DNA from 4 places in the Lysinibacillus telephonicus genome. Region 3 is predicted to be linked to each of the others. Evidence: riboswitches for the same ligand, from Rfam matches in the RefSeq annotation. Region 3 holds a riboswitch; each other region holds the start of a gene.
The links. A riboswitch is a leader RNA that binds a small molecule or an ion and turns the genes downstream of it on or off. The one in region 3 is predicted to bind lysine.

Region 1 (2,208 bases), 1.5 Mb from region 3:
TTCCTCTACTAAATTAAACTCGTCATGCAAAGCATTTGCTGCTTTAACCATTTCATCTTGCGGCACAACAACAGATACTTTTATTTCCGATGTACTTACCATTTTCACTAATATGTTTTCTTTTCGTAGTCGGTCAAACATGCGTGCAGCTACACCAGGGTTTGAAACCATCCCTGAGCCTACAATTGATACTTTTGCTAAACCTACCTCGAAATCTGCAAAACTAAACCCTAAAGCTGCTTTATTTTTCTCCAATACCTTAATTGCTTCTGCAAAATCTCCTTTAGCGATTGAAAAGGAGACAGTCGGTTTAACTCCATCAATTACTGCTTGTACGATTATATCAACATCGATGTTATGCTGAGCCAGTGTAGAAAAAATAGTAGCAAGTGATGAATACTCATAAGAATCATACCCTACTGTTAAGCGAATAATGTCTGCTTCATAAGCAACACCACGTACAACTAAATTTTTCTCCATGTCAACCTCTCCCTTTATCATAGTCCCTTTGGCATTTTCTGTACTAGATCGAACTATTAATGGCATTTTATATCTTTTGGCTAATTCGACAGCTCGCGGATGGATAATTTGTGAACCAAGGTTTGCCAGCTCAAGCATTTCATCATAAGAAATCTGCTTTAACTTTCTAGCTTCTTTTACTATATTGGGATCTGCTGTGTAAATGCCATCCTGATTTGTATAAATTTCTATACGTTGTGCTTGAATTGCTGCTCCGATTGCGACCGCAATTGTTTCTGGACCACCGTCACCTAATGTCAAAATATCATTTTTCTTATCGATTCCTTGGGACCCTGCAATAATGACTATTTCTCCCTTTTTTATGCGCTCGAAAATGAATTTCTGATTTATATTGTCAATGAGTACATTATTATTTGATTCTACAGTTTGAATTCCTGCTTGCCAGCCTGTTAATGAGATTGCTTTAAATCCATTTTTTTGAACTGCAATTGCTAATAAGCTGCTTGCAATCTGCGCATTAATTGAGTCAAGTACATGAAGCTCTCGTTTTGAGGGCTTATCTGAAAGTAAATATGCTTGTTGAAGGAACATATCGTCAATTAATTCCATAGATGGTACGACGGCAATTACATTTCGCCCAAGCTTTTTTTCTTCAACTATTCTTTTAGCAATTTGCTCTATTTTTTCAGGTGTTGATAGTGAAGAACTGTCGATTTTTACAACAATGTTCGTCATAGGCACACACTCCTTTTTAACATCGATGCTGACCTTTTCTACATCAAACAAGGATGAATTTCGTTTAGCTATAAATAAAAAAGCAACTTCTCACAGAAAAAGTGAAAAGCTGCCTCTAAACATACCTCAAGATTGGAACGTTTTGCGAGATAGCCCTCCAGAACCTTGATTTTGATTCTGACAGTCTTACATTTCTTAAATGTAAAACCAGCAAGTAAACCTGAACAATTGATTTACCGCTTCGGCAAGTTTTCCTTTCACTAACTATCTCAGGAATTGTTCATCCTCCAATCAGTTACTATTAAACCTTGCACCTCTATCATAAATATACTAGATGTTATGTGCTTACAATATCATACAATTATTCCTTTGACAATGTATCTTTATGGAAATAATTATAAATGGCGGTTGCTGTAGCACTTGGAATATGAGCTTCTATTAGTTGTTCAATAGTTGATTCTTTTATTTTCTTTATTGATCCAAAATGCTTTAACAATTGTTGTTTTCGTTTTGGGCCTACACCTTCAATTCCATCTAAAACAGATTGAATCGCATGTGTCTGGTGTTGTTGACGTAAAAACGTAATGGCAAATCGGTGCACTTCATCTTGAATACGCTGCAATAAATAAAAGCCATCACTTGTTCTTTTCATTTCGACAGGTACTGGCGGGTCGCCAAATAGCAGTTGGGAAGTATTATGCTTTTCATCTTTTGCCAGTCCCGCAATGGGAATGTAAAGACCTAGCTCATCCTCTACTACTTCGCGTGCCACTTCCATTTGTCCCTTCCCACCATCGATAATAATTAAATCAGGGAGAGGTAAATTTTCTTTTAATACTCTTGTGTATCTGCGGCGAATAACTTCTTGCATTGCACCGTAATCATCATGTTTCGCCGTTTCTCGAAGTTTATATTTGCGATATTCCTTTTTTGCTGGTTTTCCGTCAATAAAAACGACCATAGCCGAAACAGCATCTGCACCGTGCATATGGC
Region 2 (2,208 bases), 670 kb from region 3:
CATTACAGGCAATAATCTGCGATGGTCCCGAGCTGCTTCTTGAACATTTCCGATTTGGAATTTCTTAATCATTTCCTGCATTTCATTGCCGATAATGTGGGAAGCAACTGAAATAACTCCTGCTCCACCTATTGATAGTACAGGGATTGTTAAACCGTCGTCGCCACTATATAGGGAGAAATCGTCTGGCGTTTTTTCAATCATTTCAGCCATTGCATCTAAATTACCGCTTGCTTCTTTTATTGCAACGATATTTTTAATTTCGGAAAGGCGGACAACTGTATCAACAGATAAGCTGACAGCACTGCGACCAGGAACATTATATAAAATAATTGGTAATGAAGTTTCTTCAGCGATTGCTTTGAAGTGTTGGTATAAACCTTCTTGTGATGGTTTGTTATAGTATGGTGCAACAAGCATAACGCCATCCACACCTGCATTTTCTGCATGCTTTGTTAATTCGATTGAAGCTTTAGTATTATAAGAACCGGTGCCAGCGATGACTGGAACTCTTCCATCTACAACGTCAACTGCAAATTTAAATAGCTCGACTTTTTCTTCTTCAGTCAGTGTTGGAGACTCTCCAGTTGTACCTGAAATAACTAATCCATCAGTACCATTTGCAATTAAATAGTTAATTAAGTTTTTTGTAGCTGGAAAATCAATTTCACCATTTTGATCAAAAGGGGTTACCATAGCAGTTAAAATTTTACCGAAATTCATTTCTTCTCCACATCCTTAATAAATTTTTATTAAAAAATAGAGGGAGAAGGGCGTTAAGTTAAGTAAACGCAAAAAAGCAACAACGAGGGCTCGTTGCTGCTAAGAAATAAAATTCATTTCTTTGCGTAAGATAGCCCTCCATATAGTTTCCTATATGACAGTCCTGCATTTATTCAACAACAGAACCAGCCTTAAGAAGAATGAGATTCTTAAAAGCTTCGGCAAATTCCCCTTTCCACAATTGTCGTAGGACCTCATTATCCTCAAATTGTGTACTGATGGTCTTTGCTCCTCTATCCTTACTTCAAAAGATCTTGAAATAAGTGAATATTTAATTAACCAGAATAATACATGTTTTTGATTGGAAATTCAAGACTTTTCCTAAGAATTAATAAAATTAATTCTGATTGAAGATAAACTAACGGTTTTCGAGCTAGTCATTAGCTAAAAGTTAGCATACGAACTTTCAATCAGCTGAAATTGATCGTATAACATCTTGTTAACAGGTGTTGAAATACCGTGTTTTTTTCCTAATCTTAATACAGTCCCAGAAAAGAGTTCGACTTCGCTTTGTCGTTTGGCATCAACATCTTGTGCCATTGAAGGTTTTCCGTCTGGACTCAAAGTTCCAAGTACATTTAACCAATAGTGTAAATCCTTTTCGGTTAAAGAAACGCCTTCTTTCTCAGATAAAGCAATGACTTCCCGCATCGCTGCAATCATTGTATTTCTTGCTTCGCCATCTCTTTGAACTTCACCATAATTACTTTTATAGACGGCAACTGTTTGATTTACGCCGACATTTAACATAAACTTGCCCCATAACCTATGAAGCATATTTGTATCTATTTCATGTGGAAGCTCAACTCGAGTGAAAAAATCAGCCACACTTTTAACTTTTTCTGAAACAATGCCAGCTTCTTTTTCTCCGAAGCATAGTAATCCTTTGTTAGCATATGTTAGTTTATTTTCTATTTTTACGGCGTCCATTCCTTGTGCTACACAATATAATATTTTTTCCATTCCATATGTTTGACCAATTATTTCCTCGCTGCTAATGCCATTTAATGCGGATAATATAATTGTATTATGTCCAACATGATATTTAACTGATTCAATTGCTTCTTGTAAACCATCAAATTTCACAGTGAAAAGAAGTAAATCAGCTGGTTCGCAATTTTCCTCAGGCGTAATAAAATTAAAATTACAGCGTTCACCATTGCAAAAAATTCCAGTTTTTTTATAGCGTGCAATTCGATTTGAATCAGCGATAATTCTTAAATTTTCCTTTGGCATAATTTTTGATAGATGGTGGCCATATAAGGTACCTAATGCACCTAATCCAATAATCGATACGGTTTTTATTACCATAAACAAACCCTTTCCTTTAAATATCTATAATAGAAAAAAATCTAATCTTATGAATTTAGTGTATCAAAAAGCTGCTCAAGGAGAAAAAGGGATATTGATACTTGCCAGGAACTA
Region 3 (2,208 bases):
TTTATTTGTTTTGTTAGTTCTGCAGCAATAAAGTTAGGATCTAAACCTTCAAAAGCTGAACCAACATGTGTTTCTGCACCTGTTATAAAGAATGATGGCAGCAGCTTACCAACCGTTCCTTTATAGATATAGCGATTTTCATCACCTTCAAAGCGTGGTGAAACGAAATCAGAATTAATGGCTGCAACATATTCAAAGCCATGTTCTTTCTTCCACTTTTTTAACGTTTTTAAAGCGGAAAGAACTCCGTGTGAGCCGTCTTCCTCGTCACATTCAGCTAACAATAAGATGTTGCCGTCCAGTTCCTCAGGATGTTCAGAATAGTACTTTAAGAGATAGAGATTGCTCGCAACACCGCTTTTCATATCAAGAACGCCACGGCCAAATAACCAATCTCCAGATTCTAAATGTTCTTTAGCTGAAGTCGGTAGGTTTTCCTTTTTTAATGCCTCCATTAAATCATCTGGAGAACAAGCATGTTCTTTCAATTGATTGAAGTCATCAATCCCAACCGTATCGATATGTCCCATTAAAATAATTGTACGGTTACTGTTTCCTTTTTTTCCTTTAACAAATGCCATAACATTATATCGTTCTTGGTCATCGTTATTGGTTTTCTCAATAGCGACTGAGCCAGGATTATTTAAAAAATATGGTAACGATGAAATGATTTGAAATAAAGAGTGGGCAATTGTACTTTCGCCAGCTGTGTTTACGATACTTTCTATGCTAACAAGTTGTTTTGTATATGTAAGTATATCGTCACGACAATTCAACATACGACGGCCTCCTTTTTGTATGATATTTTATCAAAATGTAACGTAAGTTTAAAAACTCGTCAAGTACACACTAGTACAATTAAACTAAATTAATATTGTATTATTTAAAATATTCTACTATAATGGATAAAGTTATATTAAATTTTATATTAAATCCTCATCTTTTTTGCATTAGGTGGGGTAGAGGTCGCGGTTTATAAGAGTATCCTATTTGAGATTTAGTGAGATCTATGAAAATAGGAAAAAAGGATAAATCGCCGAAGCTTTTTGAAATCACTATTTTCATTAAAGCTGGGGCTGCACTCGAATAGGGGCAGAACTGTCACAATTCCTTTGAATTGTGGAGAACTATCGTAAAAATGCAAGAGATGAGGGTGTTCTTAAAAACACTGTCAATTTAAATCGACAGTGTTTTTTTATTTCAAAGGAGGAGTACATATGAAAAAGCTTTCTATTTTTTTAGTTGCGGCAATGTTGTTAATGTTATCCGCATGCGGCACACAGCAAAGTGAACAAGTAGAAAAAGAAACAAAATCAGGTGATTCTGAATTTGGGTTAGTCAAAGAAGGGTCATTAACCTTTGCAATGACAGGACAATACCCTCCATTGAATTTTAAAAAAGATGGTAAATTGACAGGGTTCGATGTGGAAATTGGAACTGAAATTGCGAAACGTATGGGACTTGAAGCAAATCCTGTTACAAATCCTTGGGAAACGATTATTCAAGGGCTAAAGGCAAAAAAATACGATGCGATTATCGGTAGTATGACTGCAACTGCTGAACGTGATGAGCAAATTGACTTTACAGAACCTTATTATCTGTCAGGTGCACAAATCTTTGTTGCAAATGACAATACGGATATTCAATCGAAGGAAGATTTACAAAGTAAAACAATTGGTGTTATTCAAGCAAGTACTTGGAAGGATATAGCTGAAACATTAACTTCACCTGACATGGTTAAGGGATATCCAGTAGACGTTAATGCACTTCAAGACTTGTCACTAGGTCGCTTGGATGCTGTTATCACAGATAAAATCGTTGGTGTAAGTGCACAAAACGAAAAAGGCTTAGATATTAAACCAATTGGTGATTTATTAAATGAGGACCGCGTGAGTATAGGTATTGCTGAAGGAAATACAGAACTTGCAAACAAAATTAACGAAGCGCTTCAATCAATGATTGATGATGGCACATACGAAGAAATTAGTATGAAATGGTTTAATACAAACATTATGGAAAAGTAAAATTATGATTTCAGGCAAGCGCCTTGTACTAGGCGCTTGTTTATAAAGGAAGGAGGCTGGTCTCATGGTTTTTTTAGAAAATATCGCGGGTATTTTTAGTGAACATGGAATGGCTTTTTTAAAAGCTAGTTGGACTACAATCGCAATCACAGCTATTTCCTTGCTAATCGCTGTGATTATTGGA
Region 4 (2,208 bases), 2.1 Mb from region 3:
CCACGGAAGATTTCAACGTAAACAGTTAATAGGAAGCTAAAGATTTTTAAGATAATTGACTTAAACGACCTTTTACGAAGAGGAATTGTATGCATAACACCAATAAATAATCCGATAAGAGCACCAATAATTGTACTAATAATTGCTATTAGCAACGTCATATATGCGCCACGTAAATAACTTGGCCAATTCTCTTGTAGAATTGAGAGTATTATATCAAAACTCATAAATATCCTCCTAAACTAATACACAACGAATGTTGTTAAGAAAAGCGTAAGCGCCCCGCTTAGCCCCGAAAGGCGCTGGAGCTAGACATCTTCAAAAGTTTTTATACTTTCTTATTAAGTAAAAAAGTTATCACTGGCCTAAAAATAGACCAGTGATAAGTTCACTGCGTTATTGAGCAGCAGGTTGGTTAGCAATTGCTTGATCCATAATTTCTTGACGTTCTTCTTCAGAAATTCCAGCTAACACTTCGTTAATTTTTGCTAAGCTTTCATCACCTTTGCGTAAACCAATAGCAACTGAAACATCTGCTGGATCTACTTCAAAACCTTCTTCAAGTTCTACAAAAGTAAAGTTTTCATTTGCAGCAGTAGATGAAACAGCCTCTGGTCGTTCAGCAACATAACCATCAATTACACCTGATTCTAAAGCAACACGCATATGAGAAAAACTTTCCATAGCAGTTTCTTTTTGAACATTAGGAATTTGATCGATTACAGCATAATTTGTTGTGTTTAACTGAGAAGTGATTTTAGCTCCTGCAAAATCATCTAAACTTTTAGCTTCTGCATATTTGCTATCTGCTTTTGTAACAATAACGAAATTACTAGTATAATAGTTTTCAGTGAAATCAATTACTTCAGCACGTTCTGGAGTCGGACTCATACCAGCTATAATCGCATCGATAACATTTGATTCTAATGCAGGTAATAAACCGTCCCATTCAGTTTTTACAATTACTAATTCTTTACCTAAAGCATCTGCTACACGTTTAGCGATTTCAACATCATAACCGCCGGCATATTCTTCTGAACCTTGAATTTTAACAGCGCCGTTCGAATCATCTTGTTGAGTCCAGTTGAACGGTGGGTAAGCTGCTTCTAAACCAACTTTCAAAACCTCCTTTTCTTCTGTTGAATCAGAAGATGATGCAGTATTTCCTTCTTCTTCTGAAGTACCACACGCTGCAAGAACCATAATCGCAAATAGTGCAGTTATTAAAAGTTTTAGCTTTTTTGACATATCCATCTCTCCTTACTTATCATCTACTAAGGTATACAAAAAGCGACCTAAGATGAACTCAGGTCGCCTATATACAATAGCCCAAATCCTCTTTCGTTCCCGTTTGAGATAGCACACCTCAGTTGGTTTGGGAGAACCAGCTGAGACAGTCCTGCAGTTATTCACTGCAGACCCAGCATGAAGTAGTGAGCCTACTTTCATACTTCGGCGATATTTCCTTCTTTCTTAGATCATTGTTCGCTCTATACTCCCTAAGAAACTAATAAATAACGCACCTCTACCTCACTCGTAAACGTGAGGCATTCATATTAAATTTCTATTAAAATAGTACTATAGGAATAAGATGATGTCAACACGCATTTTTTAGACAATAGCATTTTACTAAAAGTCCCAATTTAAAGTAAATCTAAGTAATTATACTGCTAACCTATTTAGATTTTAATAAATACAATACAGAAAAATAAGTAGTTTTCTAAGTTTTTTTCAATTGACCGTTACAACAAAGCAGCTTTCTTTTTAATAATATAGGTCTTCTGAATAAACCTTTTCCCAAAATCATTAATACATATACTCATTCAAAAAAATAAGGCTTCATTTTATTGTTATAATCTAGATTCTTTTTAGATTGAATGCAACCTATTTGATAAGTTACAAGAATGTCTTAGTTAGGACAAACATATAATCTAATAGATAATTATGTCTTTGGCATAATTGCGTTAGACAAGAGTTTAACTATCAATTATTTTGAAAGGAGATTTGTTAATGCGTAATCGCGAAAGAGTAATACCAGAGCTATTGGAAGTACTGGACAATTTTCCGGAACTAAGTTTGGAACAAGAAATAATACCACAAGTAAGAGAGGCTATGAAGAATGGAAATGAGCCTGTTGATCAAACTGATGTTTCAATCGAAGTTATTGCAATTCAAGCATATGATAACGAAGAAATTAATGTGCGAGTT

Region 1: it holds a riboswitch for lysine, as region 3 does, so the genes downstream of both, MKY04_RS14715 (aspartate kinase) here and MKY04_RS22000 (ABC transporter substrate-binding protein) in region 3, are expected to answer to the same signal.
Region 2: it holds a riboswitch for lysine, as region 3 does, so the genes downstream of both, dapA (4-hydroxy-tetrahydrodipicolinate synthase) here and MKY04_RS22000 (ABC transporter substrate-binding protein) in region 3, are expected to answer to the same signal.
Region 4: it holds a riboswitch for lysine, as region 3 does, so the genes downstream of both, MKY04_RS09770 (transporter substrate-binding domain-containing protein) here and MKY04_RS22000 (ABC transporter substrate-binding protein) in region 3, are expected to answer to the same signal.

Annotation. Positions count from the first base shown of each region.
Region 1 is NZ_CP155468.1:3,044,713-3,046,920, forward strand. It holds gene MKY04_RS14715 (aspartate kinase) at 1-1,215, opposite strand, end outside; lysine riboswitch at 1,358-1,542, opposite strand; gene uvrC (excinuclease ABC subunit UvrC) at 1,577-2,208, opposite strand, start outside.
Region 2 is NZ_CP155468.1:3,880,858-3,883,065, reverse strand. It holds gene dapA (4-hydroxy-tetrahydrodipicolinate synthase) at 1-723, opposite strand, end outside; lysine riboswitch at 847-1,027, opposite strand; gene MKY04_RS18875 (ketopantoate reductase family protein) at 1,168-2,094, opposite strand.
Region 3 is NZ_CP155468.1:4,551,672-4,553,879, reverse strand. It holds gene MKY04_RS22005 (M20/M25/M40 family metallo-hydrolase) at 1-779, opposite strand, end outside; lysine riboswitch at 953-1,138, shown strand; gene MKY04_RS22000 (ABC transporter substrate-binding protein) at 1,218-2,024, shown strand; gene MKY04_RS21995 (amino acid ABC transporter permease) at 2,089-2,208, shown strand, end outside.
Region 4 is NZ_CP155468.1:2,056,184-2,058,391, reverse strand. It holds gene MKY04_RS09775 (amino acid ABC transporter permease) at 1-227, opposite strand, end outside; gene MKY04_RS09770 (transporter substrate-binding domain-containing protein) at 397-1,248, opposite strand; lysine riboswitch at 1,350-1,536, opposite strand; gene MKY04_RS09765 (alpha/beta hydrolase) at 2,011-2,208, shown strand, end outside.